3 regions of the Neobacillus sp. 114 genome follow, and region 1 is predicted to be linked to each of the others. Evidence: riboswitches for the same ligand, from Rfam matches in the RefSeq annotation. Region 1 holds a riboswitch; each other region holds the start of a gene.
What was found. Region 1 has a riboswitch for S-adenosylmethionine ahead of QNN06_RS26430 (methionine ABC transporter ATP-binding protein). Riboswitches for the same ligand answer to the same signal wherever they lie in the genome.
Positions count from the first base shown of each region.

Region 1 (6,754 bases):
ATTGTATCTTTGCAGACAGATTTTTAAGATCTTCCGCATTCATTCTCACTTTATTCTCATTACAATCTTATAACAAATGAAATTTGTTAGCAACTTTTTAATAGTAATAACTAGCATGTATTTTCACTCAGAACATGCTAAATGAGAATAGCAGGAAGTTTTTAAAGTAATTTCAGATAAAGACTTTTTATGTAATACAAGCCCGAATAAAATGATACCTTATTTTTTGCTAAAATGCCATCGGTGGTTATGGCATCTATTTTTTACTGAATAATGGGCTTTCATGTAATGAATACAGAAAAGCCAGTGAATCCTCACTGACTTTTCTGCAATTTCATATTTATTTAATAATTACTCAGTTGCTGCGATAACAGCACCCTTGTATTTATCCTTAATAAAATCTTGAATTTCTTTCGATTGAAGAACCTCTACAAGTGTTTTGATTTCCTTACGGTCTTTGTCCTCCGAACGAACTACTACAAGGTTTGCTGGAACCACGTCACTACCTTCAAAGGCAATACCATATTTTCCAATATCAATGCCGCCTTCTAATGCATAGTTGGTATTAATGGCAACCGCATCACCTTCACCGTTTTCGAAGGAAGATGCTAGTAATTTTGCTTCAATTAATTTAGGGAACTTCAGGTTCTTTGGATTTTCAACGATATCGTCTATTCTTGCGTTTGCACCCACGCCTTCTTTAAGCTTGATTAGTCCAGCCTTTTCAAAAATAGGCAGGATACGGCCGTGGTCACTTAAAGAATCACTCATAATAATGGTTGCACCATTTGGAAGATCTTTTAGACTTTTATACTTTTTTGAGTAAATGCCGATTGGTTCTTTATGAACCCCACCCACACTGACAAAATCAAAATCTTTATTTTCTTTCATCTGCAGATCTAAATACCCAGGTGTTTGGAAATAGTTTGCATCTATTTCTTTATCCTTTAATGCTACGTTTGGCAGAATATAGTCTTGGAAAACTTGAATTTCCAAATCAATACCTTTTTTCTTCAATATTGGTTTTGCTGCTTCAAGTACTTCTGCGTGTGGTACAGCTGTTGCACCAACCACTAATTTTTTGTTCCCATCTTTATCTGCTGAATCATTTTTTGCACCGCCGCAGGCTGCTAAGGCAAATACGGTAAACGCAATGAAAATCAAACCCAGAACTTTTTTCATTCTTTTCTCCTCCTGTTATCGTTTATCTGTTTTCTTTGTGAAATAATCTCCAATAAATTGGATAATAAAAACTAAGATTAAAATAGCAATAGTTGCCACTAACGTAACCATTGGCCTGTTGCGTTGAAAGCCTTCTAGATAGGCAAAATGGCCAAGTCCACCGGCTCCAATGACCCCAGCCATTGCAGTAAAGCCAACAAGTGAAATCGTGGTAACGGTAATCCCGGAAATTAATGCTGGCAAGGATTCAGGTATTAATACCTTAAAAATAATATGTCCATGTGTGGCACCCATTGATTGTGATGCTTCAATTACCCCTTTATCAATCTCCCTAAGGGCGATTTCCACCATACGCGCATAAAACGGAGCTGCTCCAATAATCAGTGCCGGCAGTGCAGCATTGGCACCGAGCATTGTCCCAACGAGAATTTTAGTAAAAGGGATTAATAAAACAATTAAGATAATAAAGGGAATGGATCTAAAAATATTTACAAAGCCGGCAGTAATAATGTTTACTCCGCGATTTTCCCATATGTTTCCTTTACTCGTTAGAAATAGCAGCAGGCCTAGTAACAAGCCCAAAATAAATGTGGCAAGGACCGAGATAGCGGTCATATAGATCGTTTCACGTGTTGCCAGTAACAGCCCATCCCACTTAACTAATTCCATAAAGTCAGCCATTACTGATCACCTCCACGCCCACTTGCTGCGAGTGAATATATTCGATGGCTTTCTGAATTTCATTTGCTTGGCCATCCAAATGAATAAATAATGTTCCATAAGACCCGTTTTGCGTATGTGAAATATTCCCTTGCAGAATATTTACTACGACATCAAAATCACGAATAACACGTGTGATTAAAGGCTGTTCTGTTGCTTCCCCAAGAAACGATAGTTGAATGACCTTTCCATGCGGATAGCGCTCAAGCAAATGCTCTGCTGTCTCTTTTGTTTTTTCCGGTTCGGTTACCTGCTGCACGAAACGCTTCGTGATGGGTTGCTGCGGGTTTTTAAATACATCAAGTACTGGCCCAAGCTCGACTATCCGCCCGCTTTCCATGACCGCTACCCGATGACAGATTTTCCGGATGACATGCATTTCGTGAGTAATCAACACAATCGTTAAGCCAAGTTGTTTATTAATATCCACTAAAAGGTCGAGAATAGAGTCAGTGGTTTGCGGATCGAGCGCTGATGTCGCCTCGTCACATAAAAGCACCTTCGGGTTATTGGCAAGGGCCCGGGCAATCCCGACCCGCTGCTTCTGACCGCCGCTAAGCTGCGAAGGGTAGGCGTCTCCTCTGCCTTCAAGGCCGACTAACTTGATCAACTCTTCAACCCGTTTTTTTCTTTGCTGTGCGCTCACACCAGCAATTTCTAATGGAAACGCGATATTTTCGCTGACCGTTCTTGACCAAAGAAGATTAAAGTGCTGGAAAATCATGCTGATTTCCTGACGGGCTTTTCTGAGCTCTGCACCCTTTATTTTTGAAATCTCCCTGCCAGCCACGTTTACAGTTCCATCCGTAGGCAGCTCGAGACCATTTAACATGCGGATTAAGGTACTTTTTCCGGCCCCGCTATATCCAATCACACCAAAGATTTCTCCTTCTTTAATATCAAGGTTAACTTCATCAACTGCTTTTAGTTGCCCCTGCTTGGTAGAAAAAATCTTTCGTACATTTTTAATTGAAATCATTGAATCACCTACTTCTTATCCTTATTTTAGGATTTGATAATTTTCACGAAAGGATTCTATTTTAGTAAAATAAATAGCCTCTCTGCGCAGGCAGAAAGGCATCATCATTAAATGAATCCTTTCTCCCATCTCTCAAAGCCGTAAGCTTTGTGTGAATTGGCACCATTTCAATAAATTGACGGTTGCCGGGCTTCATAGGGCACATCCCTCCACCTCTCTTGATAAGAGCAAAAGCTATCCTATATTTAATTATTCATTCATTAATACTATTATTATGAAAGTAATAGTATCACGGTTAGAAAGTAGTGTCAACGACGAAATTCTACATTTTCAAAAAACTTTTTTGGAAAAATTCAGGCATTTGTTTTTAAAGATGTTAGGCCAGTTGCAGCTTCGATTGCGTCCTCTAAATCTTCCACTAAGTCCTCAACATTTTCAATTCCAATGGAAAGACGGATTAAATCCTCGGAAACGCCCGCCGCCTTTAAACCTTCCGCATCCAGCTGCTGGTGTGTGGTGCTTGCTGGGTGGATAATTAAGCTCTTGGCATCCCCGACATTAGCCACGTGTGCCCATAAGGTGATCGCATCGATTAATTTCGCACCGGCTTCCCTGCCGCCTTTAATGCCAAATACCACCATAGAACCAGCACCCTTAGGCAAATATTTTTGCGCCAATTCATAGTCAGGATGTGATGGATGCCCCGGATAAGAAACCCATTCAACCGCAGAATGATTTTGCAAGTATTCCACTACCTTTTGGGTGTTGGCCACATGCTCTTTCATCCGTACATGAAGCGTTTCTAAACCAAGAACAAACTGGAATGAGCTTTGCGGACTTAAAGCCGGCCCCATGTCGCGGAGAAGCTGTACGCGTGCTTTAATAATATAAGCTACCGGTCCAAGTGCCTCAGCATAGACCAGGTCATGGTAACTGGCATCTGGCGTTGTAAAACCAGGGAATTTTGGCGAATTCCAATCAAACTTGCCGCCGTCGACAATTATGCCCCCTGTAGTTGTTCCATTTCCTAACAGCCACTTGGTGGCGGAGTGAACGACGATATCAGCGCCATGCTCAATTGGACGGCACAAGTATGGTGTCGCAAAGGTGTTGTCCACGATAAGAGGAACCCCTGCTTCGTGTGCAATATTGGCTACCTTTTCAATATCAAGGATTCTTAAGCTCGGATTGCCGATTGTTTCAGCAAAAACGGCTTTTGTTTTTTCCGAAATGGCCGCACGGAAGTTTTCCGGATTCTCTGGATCTACAAACTTTACATTAATCCCGTATTTTGGGAGGGTCACTGCAAATAGATTATAGGTTCCGCCGTATAGGTTGGATGCAGCAACAATTTCATCGCCTGCTTCGGCAATGTTTAAGATGGCCAGTGTGATAGCTGCCATGCCGCTTGCCACTGCCAGTGCACCAACGCCGCCTTCTAGGAGCGATACTCTTTCTTCAAAAACAGTTGTGGTGGGATTGTGAATCCGCGTATATATGTACCCAGGCTCTGCTAAGGCGAAAAGGTTGGCGGCATGCTCTGTGCTTTTGAATTGGTAGGCGTTATTTTGATAGATAGGTAGCGCCCGTGCTCCTGTTACAGGGTCTGGTGTGAGGCCACCGTGAACACTTAATGTTTCAAACCTTAACTTCTTTTGTTTTTCTGACATAGTTCTTATTCCCTCCCAATATAAAAATAAAACCCATGCTTCCTATAAGAAGATGGGGGTTCTCCGCTCTTCTTATCTTTCAGAGCCTGTTTGCTCTGCTGGATTTAGCACCGTGTGGTCTACCGGTTGCCGGGCTTCAACGGGCCAGTCCCTCCGCCGCTCTTGATAAGAATGTTTATTTAGTTCGTTGATCGTTGCTTGAATATTCTAAAAAAATAATACCTGAAGTTTAATTCCGAGTCAATACCTTTGATTAAATTATTTCGGCAAGATTTGTCTGAGCTTTAGTTAAATAAAATAGTGATTCCAGTAATAATACGGTCCTTAGTGCGCCTTTTACGTTCAGGACTCCATTCCGTTGCAGTACCCTTAATCTTTCTTTCCCTTCAAGAAGTTGCTTTAGTTCTTGTAGGCCGCCGTGGATTTGGCAATTCGCCTGATCCTGTTGTGAGTCATAGAGGGCGAATATTTCCCCGTTTTTAATAACCAGTTGAACCGATTGCTGTTCGGTGGTACTTAGGCTAATCCTAAGTTCTGCGTGCTGTATTAGCGGAAGAATATGTCCTTGGTCATTAAATGTTTTTAAAAAGCTATTAACCTCTTCTATCATTTTAATCACTCCGAAATCCTCGTCTATACCAATTACTATTCAGCAGTGATTTATTTATTCCTTTATGATTTGCTCGACATTTATCTTCGGACGGATGGGGAAATATTAACATTTCCCGAGAAATATGTCGGACTATGCTGGATGCTGGTAATGTTAACAAAATATTCATACATTCTAATTTGCGTTTAAGTTGGAGTAAAATTGGATATGGGTATTTTAATTATTTGAGAGGATGTGGACTATGCCTACACCAAAAAAATCGCGCCGAGTAACAAAGGAGTTGCTTATGTTACGGGCATTAAACCCGCGTATGGCACTTACTGATACAGACAGGAAAAAGTATTATGCTCTTGAAAAAGGCTATCAAGGAGAAGTGATGTTTGATGCTTTAACCGAAAGATTGAAGAATAACTGCATCGTTTTAAATGGCTTGCTTTTTAAATTGAAAGAAAAGCACTTTCAAATCGACACTATTATTATTTTTCAAAAAACGATTTACCTGATTGATGTAAAAAATTTTGAAGGAGACTATATTTATAAGTCTGACCCCGACCGTTTTTGTAAAAATGATACCGAAATTGACGACCCTATCCTTCAATTGTTTCGAAGCGAGTCAAAACTGCGGCAGCTTCTCGATGAGTACAGATTTAATTTGCTGGTTGAATCCTACGTGGTTCATATCAACCCCACGTTCACCTTATACAAGGCTCCTCAAAACAATCATGTTATTCTCCCAACACAAATCAATCGCTTCATAAGAAAACTAGAAAATATCCCATCAAACCTGAATGGTGGCCATGAGAGGTTGGCAGACCTATTAATTTCTTTGGATCAAGGTGATTATCCTAATGCTCCAAAGCCGACTTATTGTTATGAGCAGCTAAGAAAAGGTACTTGTTGTTCGAAGTGCAACTCATTTTCGGTTTCGGTTGAAGAGAGAAAAATCGTTTGTAATACGTGTGGGTGCGAGGAAAGACTGGAGTCGGTAGTGCTGCGCAGTGTTGGGGAGTTAGTGTTGCTTTTTCCGGAGTTTAAGATTACGACTACTTTGGTGTTTGAGTGGTGCGGGGGTGTTTTTTCTAAGAAAATGATTCGAAGGGTTCTTAAGGCAAACTACACACTAGTAGGACATGGGCAATGGTCGTTTTTTGAGTAAATAATTACCTTTTTGAGTATCGGGGGATAATAGATTTACGGCCAGGGCAGCCATTCCTTTCATTGGTTACCTTTACTCTTGGATTTACAGCGGTTCGGGCGCCCATATCCCCTATTGGTTACCCTTCCTCTTGGTTTTACAGCGGCTTGGCACCCATATCCCCTATTGGTTACCCTTCCTCTTGGTTTTGTGGCGGACAAGGCACCCATTCCTATTATTGGTTACCCTTCCTCTTGGTTTTATAGCGGTTTGGGCACCCATATCCCTTATAGGTTACCCTTTCTCTTGATTTTAAGGCGGACCGGGCACCCATTCCTTTTATTGGTTACCCTTCCTCTTGGTTTTACAGCGGTTTGGGCACCCATATCCCTTATTGGTTACCCTTCCTCTTGTATTTACAGCGGTTTGGGCATCCATATCCCTTATTGGTTACCCTT
Region 1 covers NZ_CP126144.1:5,360,788-5,367,541, forward strand. Annotated here, with positions in the region: gene QNN06_RS26420 (MetQ/NlpA family ABC transporter substrate-binding protein) at 352-1,182, opposite strand; gene QNN06_RS26425 (methionine ABC transporter permease) at 1,198-1,863, opposite strand; gene QNN06_RS26430 (methionine ABC transporter ATP-binding protein) at 1,856-2,881, opposite strand; SAM riboswitch class I at 3,004-3,109, opposite strand; gene QNN06_RS26435 (O-acetylhomoserine aminocarboxypropyltransferase/cysteine synthase family protein) at 3,235-4,551, opposite strand; SAM riboswitch class I at 4,621-4,723, opposite strand; gene QNN06_RS26440 (SCP2 sterol-binding domain-containing protein) at 4,805-5,161, opposite strand; gene QNN06_RS26445 (nuclease-related domain-containing protein) at 5,448-6,317, shown strand.

Region 2 (6,754 bases), 160 kb from region 1:
GTCTTGAAAGAAGGCTGCGAAGTCTGGACAAGCCAGTCGAATGCTGGTATTTTGATCATTTCACACATTATTTTCCGCCTGCAATTAACCGAAAAGTAGTGGAAGATTTGACGAAGTGGATGAAAATGCAGAACAAATAATGGTAATATATAGATATAAATAGCAGAGGAGCGGATATGTTATGGGTATGCCTCTTGAATTAAATACATTAATCGTCACAAAAGGGAATGAAAAAAGGATTGGAGAAAATCTGTTTGTACTTGTGAAAGAAGGATACAGATTATACCCGATTGAAATCCCTGTGGATGTCAGAAAAACACTGGACACAATCTCAAATGGGACAGCTTTAATAAAAAAAGTCGAATGGGAAAACAGCCGCACAACGCTAACATATCAATTAATATCCTTAAACTCAACGAACTAGCAGGTGTTATCACCTGCTTTTTTTCTTTTGGAAAAGTGTAAGATTTGCCAAACAATAGCGTCTTATATATAGATTAACAAATAGAGAGGGGGGCTAAGGTTGGAAGGGATTCAGCAAATAGAGAAATGGTTTATTCATTATGAGAAGGACGTCACCAATTTTCTTGTTTACTATACCGGAACGACAGATGTTGAGGATTTGGTACAAGAAACTTTTCTACGTGCACTTCAAGCCTATTCCCGGTTTAAAAATGAAGCAAGTCCCAAAACATGGCTTATTTCCATTGCAAGAAATACAGCCATTGATTTATATCGAAAAAAATCTGTATGGCAAAAGCTGAAGGAACGATTAAATCGAGAATCACCTGATCAAAAAGAACATCAAACAGAAGAGAAAATCTTAAAAAAGCAGGAGTATGCCCGCTTATATGAAGCGATTAATGAACTAAAGCCAAATTATCGGGATGTAATTTTACTTAAGGGCATTGCCGAGCTTTCTTCACAGGAAACTGGCCACATTCTTGGCTGGTCAGAAAATAAAGTGAATGTTACCTTTTTTCGGGCTGTGAAAAAACTAAATGAGCAGTTAAAGGAGGGTGAATATTTTGAGCAATTTATCGGATAAAGAGCTACTGGAAATGATGGCGGATTTTCCGAAACATGAGCTTTCTACAAAACAGAGAACGGACATGTTAAAAAGGATTAGTGAAGCAGGCACAGTCAAGCCAAGAAAGCCGTTTAACATCCAAAGACTGGGGGCTGTGGCAGCATTGTTCATTCTTGCTCTTATTGCCCCGATTTTCTATTTTACGAATACAGCGGAGGAAAAGAATCTCGGCAGCAGCAGTTCCGTTATAACTAAAGCCCAAGAGGGTGATTATTTTGCATTAAAGAATGAAGAGGGGAAACCTATTTATGCAGATAGTAATTTTGGTATCCCAAACAAGGTGAGCCTGCTTGCACCTCGGGACTGGATTGCAAAAGATAAAGGCACCGTTGCTAAGATGATGATTTTTTTATGGGGAAAATATGATTATTCGAAATCTCTCAAGGTCGATGCGGTCCACGTTAAAACAGGAGTGAAAGAGCACCTTGCTGAAACTCCTTTATCTGGAGGAATCTACGGTACGGATGCCCACACTGTAACAAGCTTCGAGCCATTGCCTTTTTCAGGAGTTTGGAATCTTCAATTCACGGTTGGCGGCAAGCAAATCAGTGAATTTTCCATATATGTAAAGGAGCCATATATCTCAATTGGGAAATCGACACTAATGATTTCTGCGGAGGACCTTTATGCAGGCTTTTATGAACACGAGGTTATCGAAGTCGAAGGCAGCAATCTTCCTGACGAAATAGAATTGGAGATATTTCAATTAGAAACTGCTGAGGCAACGACATTTACTTTTAAGAAGGCTGCAGACTATACAACCACTGATGGAAAGCATATTACTGATTATGGCGGCGGGTTTACAATTAAAAAAAGCGGCAAATATCGCTTTACTGTCCTCCAGCAATCACAGGCTGTTGAAGTGAGGAAACCAACCGATGGAAAATAAAGAAAGAGGCTGACCGAATTACGGTACAGCCTCTTTTTCCTTAGGCATTTATGCAATTGGTCCGCCTTTTTCTTTAATCTCCAAAGCAACGTTAGCAAACTTTTTAAAGTTCTCACGGAATTGACCTGCTAATTCCTTTGCCTTCATTTCATAGGCCTTAGGATCTGCCCATGTTTTCATTGGCTGAAGCACTTCATCAGGGACCCCAGCAATATGGAGCGGGATATTTAGGCCAAAGAATGTATCCTTAACGGTTTCTACGTGATTTAGTTCTCCTTCAAGAGCTGCCTGCACCATTGCTCTAGTATATGAGAGTTTCATACGATTGCCGACGCCATATTCTCCGCCAGTCCAGCCTGTATTAACCAAGAACACATTAACGTTATGCTCAAGTATTTTTTCACCTAGCATTTCGGCATAGCGTGTAGCCGGCAGCGGCAGGAATGGTGCACCAAAACAGGTTGAGAAGGTTGCCTGCGGTGAAGTAATGCCGCGCTCTGTGCCAGCAAGCTTTGATGTAAATCCGCTTAAGAAATGGTACATTGCTTGTTCCCTTGTTAATTTAGCGATTGGCGGAAGAACCCCAAATGCATCTGCAGTTAAAAACACAATGGTATTCGGGTGGCCGGCAATGCTAGGCTGGACAATATTATCAATGGCCTCCATTGGATATGCGGCCCGAGTGTTTTCTGTTAATGTTCCATCATCGTAATCCGGAATTCTCGATTCCTGGTTGATCACAACATTTTCAAGAACGGTCCCGAAACGGATGGCATCAAAGATTTGCGGTTCTTTTTCACGGGATAGATTAATACATTTTGCATAGCAGCCGCCTTCAATATTAAAGACGCCATTTGATGACCAGCCGTGCTCATCATCACCGATTAGACGGCGATTAGGGTCTGCGGAAAGAGTTGTTTTTCCAGTTCCGGATAAACCGAAGAATAATGCTACATCCCCTTCAATGCCGACATTCGCTGAACAGTGCATAGAGAAAATATTGTTTTCAGGCAGTAAATAGTTCATGACAGAGAAAATCGATTTTTTCATTTCCCCCGCATATTCAGTTCCTCCAATTAGAACTACGCGGCGTTCAAATGATATAATAATGAAGGTTTCAGAATTCGTACCGTCGACTGCCGGGTCTGCTTTGAAATTAGGGGCAGAAATTACTGTAAATTCAGCTTCATGAGTCAGAAGTTCATCTTCCGAAGGCCGAATGAACAACTGGTGGGCAAAAAGATTATGCCAAGCAAATTCATTTATGACTTGAATCGGCAGTTGTGATTTCTTATCAGCACCAGCAAAGCCTTTAAATACATAAACTTCTTCTTGCTGTTTTAAGTATTCTAATACCTTATTATAAAGATGATCGAAAGTCTCTTGTGAGATTGGCTGATTTAAGGAGCCCCAGGCAATTTTATCTTTGGTTGACTCCTCCAAAACAGTGAATTTGTCTTCTGGAGACCGCCCAGTATATTTTCCTGTTGAAACACGAACCGCTCCGGTGGAAGTGAGTGTCCCTTCTTTTCTGCTGAGGATTTTTTCAACTAGCTGCGGCACAGATAATTGGACTTGGACATTACTTTCATTAAGTAATTCCTTTAATTCATTCGGGATATGAACAGAATTCATTTAATGAACCTTCCTTTTTATGGTTTTTTTAATTTGGTATATTAATATTGAATAGTATAACACAATTAAAATAATAGTCTATACTAATTGACGAAATTATGCTGTATTTTATACCTTATTCTAAAGGTGATTAAAAAGTCATGAAAAAAACAGTTTAAGCATATTTTGTATCATACTCCATTGTATATTTTGGTTAATGTTGCTAAAAAATACATTGACATACTTTAAGAATCTGAGGTATGATTTTAGCTTGAACGGATACTCTCTTATCCCGAGCTGGTGGAGGGACAGGCCCTATGAAACCCAGCAACCTGCAACTAGGAAAATGCCTATATTGGTCATTTTTCGGGCAAAGGTGCTCAACCTGATGCAAGGCTTGTCCTTGAACGATAAGAGTGAAAGGCACGCAAAATGTTTGCATTCAACCTTTCCTCATGGAAAGGTTTTTTGTATGTTTGGCGAACGCACGTGCCGTTTGAATCGCTTTACTAATCTTCTAAAGAATTTCGTTTGGGTATTTTTCGGTAGTATTTCATAAAAACCTGATGTTTATTTCATACTATTAGGGATGAGTTCCGTATCAAAATGGAGGTTTTTTGGAAAGGGTGTTAACCTTTGAAAAAAGCAGCCTCATTATTTCATTATTATAGGAGGAATTCAGATGTCAACAAAACGCCATTTGTTCACTTCCGAATCAGTAACTGAGGGTCATCCTGATAAGATTTGTGACCAGATTTCTGATTCTATTTTAGACGCCATTTTAGCAAAGGATGCAAATGCCCGTGTGGCTGCTGAAACATCAGTAACGACAGGCTTAGTCCTGGTTGCCGGCGAAATTACCACTTCTACATATGTAGATATTCCCAAAATTGTTCGTGAAACGATTAAAGAAATTGGCTACGTACGTGCGAAATATGGCTTTGATTTTGAAACCTGTGCAGTTTTAACCTCTATTGATGAACAGTCTCCTGATATTGCCATGGGTGTCAATCAAGCCCTTGAAGCGCGTGAAGGTCAAATGTCAGATAAAGAAATTGAAGCAATTGGTGCAGGTGACCAAGGCTTAATGTTCGGCTTCGCCTGTAACGAAACAAAAGAGCTGATGCCACTGCCCATTTCATTGGCCCATAAGCTTGCCCGCAGGTTGACAGAAGTTAGAAAAGACGATATCCTTCCATACCTTCGTCCGGACGGAAAAACACAAGTAACAGTGGAATATGATGAGAACAACAAACCGGTTCGGATTGATACAATTGTTATTTCCACCCAGCACCATCCGGAAATCGGACTTGAGCAAATTCAGCGTAATGTCAAGGAACATGTCATTAATCCGGTTGTTCCAAAAGAATTAATCGATGAAAATACAAAATATTTTATAAATCCAACCGGCCGCTTCGTAATCGGCGGACCGCAGGGAGATGCAGGGTTGACAGGCCGCAAAATTATCGTGGATACTTACGGAGGCTATGCCCGTCACGGCGGCGGCGCCTTCTCCGGTAAGGATCCGACAAAGGTTGACCGGTCTGCCGCTTATGCTGCACGTTATGTTGCAAAAAATATTGTCGCAGCAGGTTTAGCTGAAAAATGTGAAGTACAGCTTGCCTACGCGATTGGTGTAGCAAGACCGGTATCGATTTCCATCGATACTTTTGGCACAGGCACAGTCAGCGAAGAGGTATTGGTTGACTTAGTAAGTAAAAACTTCGACCTTCGCCCTGCTGGAATCATTAAAATGCTGGATTTACGCCGCCCAATCTATAAGCAAACAGCAGCTTACGGACATTTTGGACGTACGGATGTTGATCTTCCATGGGAACGCACTGATAAGGCAGATGCATTACGTGAGAAGGCAGCAGGAGAATAATAGGGAGTGGGAGTTGCATTAAGGTGTAACTCCCATTTTTCATTAATCGTCTAATTTCTTGTTCAGTGTTTTAAAAACTGGAATAAAATGTTTAAGTAGGACTATTGAAGTGAAAAATGATGATACATGATTTTCCTTTTGTTCACAGTGCCATTTTTGAAAAAAAAGTGGTAGTATTAAAGAGTATGTTTTTACAAAAGGATATTTTGAAATAGAGTAGGTGAGGTACATAATGTGCGGTTTTATCGGTTGTGTACATGACAAAACGCAAAATTATCGTGACGAAGAAAAGCAGCTTTTTAAAAATATGAACGATATTATAACCCATCGTGGACCAGATGATGATGGTTATTATTATGATGATCATATTCAATTTGGTTTCCGCCGGTTAAGTATCATTGATATTGAATCCGGGCACCAGCCGCTAACGTATGAAAACGAACGGTACTGGATTATTTTTAACGGTGAAATTTATAACTATGTCGAGCTACGTGAAGAGTTGCTAAAAGAAGGACTAACTTTTTCCACAAGCTCTGATACAGAGGTTATCATTGCCCTCTACAGCCATCTAAAGGAAAAAGCAGTTGAACGCTTGCGCGGCATGTTTGCTTTTGTTATCTGGGATAAGCAGGAACAAACACTTTATGGGGCACGAGATCCGTTTGGAATTAAACCATTCTTTTATATGGAGGATGGTGACAGAACCTTCTTTGCTTCTGAGAAAAAGAGCATTTTGCTGGCTCTTAAAAATGATGTGCTGGATTATGATTCCTTGCAGCATTATTTAACCTATCAGTTTGTTCCAGAACCTGATACCCTATCTGAAGGAATTAAAAAGCTTGAACCAGGCCATTATTTTACAAAAAAAATAGGCTCGAAGATGGAAATGAACCGCTACTGGAAGGCACATTTTCACCCGGTACTAAAATCGGAAGATGATTTCGTAAAGGAAATCCGTGATATTCTGTTTGATTCGGTTGAAAAGCATATGCGCAGTGATGTTCCGGTTGGATCCTTCTTATCAGGTGGGATTGACTCTTCCATCATTGCCTCGATTGCAAAGCAATTCCATCCGGCTATTAAAACGTTTTCCGTCGGATTTGAGCACAATGGCTTCAGTGAAATTGATGTCGCCAAGGAAACAGCTGAAAAGCTTGGCGTGGAAAACATCAGTTATATCATTACGCCTGAGGAATATATGAAAGAAGTTCCTAAAATTATTTGGCATATGGATGACCCACTTGCCGACCCAGCATGTGTTCCATTATATTTTGTC
Region 2 covers NZ_CP126144.1:5,205,044-5,211,797, reverse strand. Annotated here, with positions in the region: gene QNN06_RS25570 (alpha/beta hydrolase family protein) at 1-140, shown strand, start outside; gene QNN06_RS25565 (DUF2584 domain-containing protein) at 182-424, shown strand; gene QNN06_RS25560 (RNA polymerase sigma factor) at 524-1,048, shown strand; gene QNN06_RS25555 (hypothetical protein) at 1,029-1,979, shown strand; gene pckA (phosphoenolpyruvate carboxykinase (ATP)) at 2,028-3,614, opposite strand; SAM riboswitch class I at 3,878-4,010, shown strand; gene metK (methionine adenosyltransferase) at 4,276-5,478, shown strand; gene asnB (asparagine synthase (glutamine-hydrolyzing)) at 5,711-6,754, shown strand, end outside.
Region 2: it holds a riboswitch for S-adenosylmethionine, as region 1 does, so the genes downstream of both, metK (methionine adenosyltransferase) here and QNN06_RS26430 (methionine ABC transporter ATP-binding protein) in region 1, are expected to answer to the same signal.

Region 3 (6,754 bases), 2.6 Mb from region 1:
GCTTCCAGTGCCTAGCTTTGCCTTAAAAACTCTATTAGGGGAAATGAGCACACTGGTGATCGATGGCCAAAAAGTGCTGCCAGCCAAACTCTTAGAATCCGGCTACACCTTCCAATATCCAGATTTAAAACCTGCGCTGAAAAATATATTTACTTAAAACCGTATCTTTCAGAGTTGATAAGGCAAAAATGGTGAAGTGTACATTATGTACCATTTTTACCTAATTCAAATAGTTGAAAGGATGAGCATGATGTCAGAAAATAAGAAGCGCAATAAGGATCGGGAAAGAACAAATTTAACAAGTATGCAGGAAGTCGCGTACGGTCATGAGTTTAAAATGGCGGACCGGGCCGGCGGCTACACGAAACGTAAAAGGTAACTTACTAAAAACTTTATATAAATTTTCCATTAATGGACCCCTTGCCATTTGCAAATGCTAGTAAAGGGAGCAAGCCTTTAGCTCCACTAGCGATAAAATGAAAGGGGTTTTTTTTAATGGGCCGTTCACACGGGCATAAAAGTCGTGACAAAAACAAAGCCTCACTTCCTCAAGTACCGAAAAATATGAAATCAGATGGACAGGACGTAGAATTCTCCAAGGAAATGGCGGATGGAGCTGACTTAGAAGCAATGGCGCGTGCAAATGCGGCAAACCAGCGTGTCAGAAATCGCAAATAGATAAATGAAAACCCGACGATTGGCGAGTCCGATAGGACGAAGACAGAGGCGTAGTTGAATTTATGCGTTAGGAAAGAATAAATTTGTGAAAATTTATTCTTTCCTATTTGCTAAAAAAAGAAGAAGCAGGATTCCTGCTTCTTTAAATGTATTTAAAAGGGGGAATTAACGATTATTAATTGGTGCTGCCTTATTGCATTTTTACCTCATTTACATGAGCCTTTTTGAAATAGCCTTTGATAAAAGGAACTGCATATCGGTCAAGCCCGAAATAGTAAGCTCCTGCACCTGCGAATAAAAGAATCATCGCGGCTGTATAAAGAATTGGGTTCGTGCTTGTCGTACCTGCCAGCATAAAGTTCAGGTTCATAAATGCACCGGCAACCAAGGCTGGGATAGTGGCAAGGCCAACGATTAAGCCAATACCGACTAACATTTCTCCCCAAGGTATTAATGTATTAAAAATTCCCACGTTAGGAACAGCGAATTGCTGTAAGAAATCTGCGTACCACGCTTGAACTGCAGGGTGATCGCCGGTTGCTGCCGCCATTGCTCCTTTTAGGAATCCGGTTGCATCAAAACCGCCTGTTAACTTATGATATCCTGCCTCAATCCATTGTAATCCAAGCCAAACACGTAATACTGTCCAAACAACAGCTGCGTATGGAGTTTTGTACCATCTCATCATAATCATCTCCAAGTTTTTTGTGAAATCATTCACAATTTTATTTGGTTATACCCCTTTTTAAAGGGATTGATCAGCTAGCTGTTTCTTATAAAGAAGTGTTTGTGAATTGTTTCACTATCTTCTTTACACTTTTAATATACTCCCCTCCTATTGAAAAAACAACGGCTTTCACAGTTTCTTAACATATTAAAGTTAGAAATTTGAAAAGAATGTGAACTCGATACGGCATGTTAGTGTTATCCTTCCCCTTCACCTTTTGTGGACAATGTGAATAATGTGGACAACACCAGCTTCCCCCTTATAAAACCTGATTTTTAAAATCAGCCTTTCTGTTAATAATAATCGGTAGGTAACCGCTTCCGAAATTTGGATAATGTGCATAAACCTGCGGAATGCCTATAAATACAGGACTTTAGATGTGGAAAAAACGCTGGATAAATTAATGTCCATTCATAGCAAAGGAGCATCAGATAAAAGATGCCCCTTAAACCCTATAATGCCTTTGCTTCCTCGTTCCCCCGAACAAGGAATTCTTCCTTACCCAGGATCGAAAAATATTGAACCGATGGTTGTCTTTGAGCAAGCTGCTCTATGTCCTTTTTAGTACCCTTTAGAACAAAGATTCCTTCAGAGATTTCATCCACCAGTGTAATAGCGGGACTGCCATATTTTTGGACCAGTCCTTGAACCAGCCAGTATTCCCTCTGGTGTTCATTTTTTAACTCAATGTCCTCCCCTGAGGTTTTCAAATAATTAGATTTAGTCATGTGGCTTTGACATACATGGACTAAATCCTCAATGATGGCACTAGCAGTTGGGTACATGCCTGCACCCGGTCCTTGAAGGGTGATTTCGCCAACGATATCAGATTTTACATTCACCGCGTTCTCCACCCCTTCAACATGGTAAAAAGGGTGTTCAGAACCGACCAGAACCGGCTTCACCGATGCCTGAATGCGGGTGCCAGACTTCCAGATGCTCGCGATATGTTTAAACCTTAGCCCTAAGTTTTGCGCTGCTTCGATCAATTCACTTGTAATAGACGTAATCCCTACCCGCTCGACATTACGCCAGTCAGGCTCTTCTCCAAATGCCAGCCTGCTGAGGATCATTGTTTTATAAAAAGCATCAAAGCCTTCCACATCATTGGTCGGATCCGCCTCGGCATAGCCATTTTCCTGTGCACGCAGCAAGCTTTCGGCAAATGACTGCCGCTTCTCCCTCATCTCGGTCAAGATGAAATTTGACGTTCCATTAAGGATTCCCAGGATCCGCTGGACACGATTAATTTTTAAAAGCTGTCCGAGAGTTTGAATGACCGGAATCCCTCCCGCCACTGTTGCCTCAAAACCAACCGACACCTGATGCTGTTCCGCTAACTCTATAAGCTCATTCCCGTGGTGGGCAAACATCTCTTTGTTCGCTGTAATGATGTGGCAGCCCCGTTGGATTGCTTTTTTCAAGTAGGTAAAAGTCGGGTCTTTATCCACGATGCACTCAATCACGACATCAAGCTTCGGCAATTGCAGAATTTCTTCGAAGTCCGTTGTCAGCAGAACATTTCCGTTAATCTCCCGCGGCTTTCGCTTGTTTCTGACAAGGACGGCGGCAACCTCTACTTCCTTCCCTAATTCTGCCGCTAGCTCATCGCTATGTGATTGAATGGTCCGATAAACCCCTTCACCAACCGTACCGAACCCGAGAATTGCCACTTTAATTACAGACATGTCTGCCACCCCTTTATTTTTTTGAAAAATAAAAACCCTCTTCATAAGAAGAGGGCTTTATTCCTCCTCTTATCTATCAGGCTACAAATAACCTGCAGGAATTAGCACCTTTTCAAGGAATACCTTGAAGGTTGCCGGGCTTCATCGGGCCTAGTCCCTCCGCCGCTCTGGATAAGAGATATTTATTTGATTTTTCATTAAATTTCCAAAGATATATAAAAAGTATATTATCTGAATTTTCAAGAGTTGTCAATATTAAAGTGGTAAAAGGGCGACCGTTTCTTTTGCTGCTAATTTCTCAACCATATCCAGCCATTTCTGTGGTTTGTTTGAGAGCACCGAGTAATAGGTGGTAAGAAAGTCTCTAACAAGTGATGCCGGAATTTCGGCGATTTCTTCCTTTATCGGCATGAAGCATAGATCGAGGCCAGACACCGCTTCCCCGTTGTTTTCCCAGGACGGGTGAACGTAAGCAAGGTCAAGGCGCTTATAGCCTAAATGTGACAGAACCTCACGGCGCACGTACGGGTCCATGACCTTCACGCCGCCAAATTCGTGGTGCTCTACACGGTATGGGTCATAGATTTCGGCAAACATTCCGAAAAGCTCTTTTCCGTTTTGGGCAGCAAGCTGTTTTAAGTCTTTCAGACGATTTTCTGCTAAAAATCGGCCAAGCGAGAGGCCTGGTTTGCTGATGATGGTGAAGTCGGTCATCGCAATGTTCCAGTCCGGATAATAGCGGTATTCAGTGGCACCGACGACCTCTTCCTCATAGACGGCAACGAATACGCGGATACTTGGGTCTTCTAACGGTTCTTTCCACAATTCATATTCGAGGACCTCTTCCGGAGGAAAAATCTGTCCCATTAAATCGTGAAGCTTTTTAAAATTTGGGTCTTCGATATTGGTAATGCGTTTAAATTCCATTTTTTCTAATTCCCCTTCTAAATTATTTAAATGGGTTCTTCCATTCCATTAATGCCGCATTGTTGAGGGATTCTTCATCCTCTAAATAGTTTCTGGCGACACCGATTGGGACACGTCCGCAGCGGAGGAGAAAGCTGATGACGGGATCCTTCAGCTCGCCTTTAATGACAGCTTCTAGATACTCTTCCGGCGTCATTTTTTCAGCCACTTTATGATAGCACGGCATCCGACCGCCACCCAGCAGTCGGTCATAGCCTTTTTCAATGACCACATGGTACATGGCATACATCATTAATTTTCCGAGCCCAAGCTTGCGGTACTTCGGACGGACGCTGATATCAACAATGTAGAGGGTGTTGCCGTTCGTATTATGGTTGCGGATGTAGCCGTGGTCGGTAACTTCTTCCCAAGTATGGCTGTAATTGTCCGGATCCAACTCGACACAAACTCCGGTGAGCGAGCCCGCCAATTTCCCATTGATTTCAACGCATAATGCCCCTTCCTGAAACAGGGTCACATGATTAGTTAATTGTTCTTTATTCCACCAAAGCTCTGATGGAAAAGGAGGCGGGAAGCATTCGGACTGGATTTCGATGAGCTGATCAAAGTCCTCCATTGTGTAATTACGGATGCAAACCGGCAGAGGCCGGTCCTGATCATAAACGTAAAATTCACTACGATACATGGCAAGACCTCCCTCGTTTTAATTCCAATCTGTATATAAATCGGTGCGGCGGTCGCGCCAGGTGGTCACAGAACCGCGCTCGCGAACTTCGTATAGCAGTTCCAGGTCAAGGTCGGCTGTTACGACCATGTCGTTGTTGATTTCCCCTTCTACTAAAAGTCCTTTTGGCGGGAACGGGATATCGTTTGGAGTGATGATGACGGCCTGGCCAAAGTTTGCCCGCATGAAATCAACGGTAGGCAGCGCGCCAACCGTTCCGGTTAACACCACATATACCTGATTTTCAATCGCTCGGGCATGGCTCGTGTAACGAACGCGGTGGAAGCCGTGGCGGTCGTCCGTACAGGATGGACAGAAAATCACGTCTGCTCCCTTCGCCTTCGCCATCCGGACGATTTCTGGAAATTCAATATCATAGCAGGTTAACAGAGCAATTTTTCCTTTTTCTGTTTCAAAAATTTGAAACGAGTCCCCTGCTGCCATATTCCATTCGTTAACCTCGGTTGGCGTGATATGCAGTTTAGCCTGCTCGCCTACACGGCCATCTGGGTAAAATAAATGGGCAGTATTGTAGAGCTTGCCATCCTTTTCAAGAACATGGGTCCCCGCGTTGATATGCATGTTGGTTTCTTTTGCAAATTTAATAAATAGTTCACGGTATTGGTTGGTGAAGCTAGGCAGGTCATTGATGGTCAGGCTTTGTCCTTGACCATTTCCAATGGAAAGTAATTGCGTAGTAAAGAATTCAGGAAAAAGGACAAATTCAGCCCCGAATTCTTCGGCGGTTTTTATATAATGCTCACATTGAGCGGCAAATTCCTCAAATGAGTTGATTGTGTGAAGATGGTACTGAACAACAGATACTCTAAGTTTCATTTTTCGCCTCCAGATTGGTTATTGGAAGTTAGATTCCATATAGAATTATCTTATAATCTAGCATTTTATACAAATGAAATGCCTTCCATATTTACGGGCATATAAAAAGCCAGCACGGGCGCTGGCTTTAATTGTAGAGATCCTACTAATTTCTTTTCCAAAAGGTAATTTAGTTACCTATTTAAAAAGCTTACTGCTCTAGTTTTCCCTCAGCAAGTTTAATTTGCTCTCTTACCTGCTCCGGCGAGGTACCGCCAAAGCTGTTTCGGACCGCTACTACATGCTCCGGCGCCAACACAACGTAAATATCCTCTTCAAACAGAGTACTAAACTGCTGGTATTCGTCCATCGTCAAATCCAACAGGAATTTGCCGGATTGGATCGAGTAAAGAACAATTTTCCCAATCACTTCATGTGCCTCACGGAATGGCAATCCTTTGCGGACAAGGTAATCGGCAATGTCAGTAGCATTAGAAAAGTCATTATTGATAGCTTTTCGCATGACATCCTTGCGAACGGTCATTGTTTCAATCATTGGTGCCAAAAGCTTCAATGAGCCTTCTAGGGTAACCACAGTATCAAACATGCCTTCCTTGTCTTCCTGAAGATCTTTGTTATAAGCTAGCGGCAGTCCTTTCAACACAGTCAGCAAGCCAATCAGATTGCCATACGTGCGTCCTGTTTTTCCGCGCAGAAGCTCTGGTACGTCAGGATTCTTTTTCTGTGGCATGATGCTGGATCCTGTACAGAACGAATCATCGAGCTCGACAAACTGAAATTCCTGGCTTGACCAAATAACCAATTCCTCTGAAAGACGAGAAATATGTGTCATTATGATTGAGCCAATCGACAGGAATTCTAGGATAAAGTCGCGGTCGCTGACGGCATCCATACTATTTGGATAGATGGTCTCAAAGCCTAGTTGCTCGGCAACAATCTCACGGTTAATCGGGAATGTTGTTCCTGCCAACGCTCCCGAACCAAGTGGCAGCCAGTTCACGCGTTTCAACGAATCCATCAGTCTCTCCTTATCCCGCTCGAACATCCAGAAATAAGCCATTAAATGATGGGCGAATGAGACAGGCTGCGCGCGCTGCAAATGGGTGTAGCCCGGAATCAGCGTTTCCACATGCTCCTTCGCTTGTCCGATAATCGCCTGCTGAACCTCTTCAA
Region 3 covers NZ_CP126144.1:1,542,186-1,548,939, reverse strand. Annotated here, with positions in the region: gene QNN06_RS07635 (TIGR01777 family oxidoreductase) at 1-157, shown strand, start outside; gene QNN06_RS07630 (YfhE family protein) at 251-379, shown strand; gene QNN06_RS07625 (YfhD family protein) at 496-678, shown strand; gene QNN06_RS07620 (DoxX family protein) at 869-1,363, opposite strand; gene QNN06_RS07615 (homoserine dehydrogenase) at 1,858-3,093, opposite strand; SAM riboswitch class I at 3,160-3,271, opposite strand; gene QNN06_RS07610 (GNAT family N-acetyltransferase) at 3,349-4,020, opposite strand; gene QNN06_RS07605 (GNAT family N-acetyltransferase) at 4,043-4,705, opposite strand; gene QNN06_RS07600 (carbon-nitrogen hydrolase family protein) at 4,724-5,581, opposite strand; gene argH (argininosuccinate lyase) at 5,772-6,754, opposite strand, start outside.
Region 3: it holds a riboswitch for S-adenosylmethionine, as region 1 does, so the genes downstream of both, QNN06_RS07615 (homoserine dehydrogenase) here and QNN06_RS26430 (methionine ABC transporter ATP-binding protein) in region 1, are expected to answer to the same signal.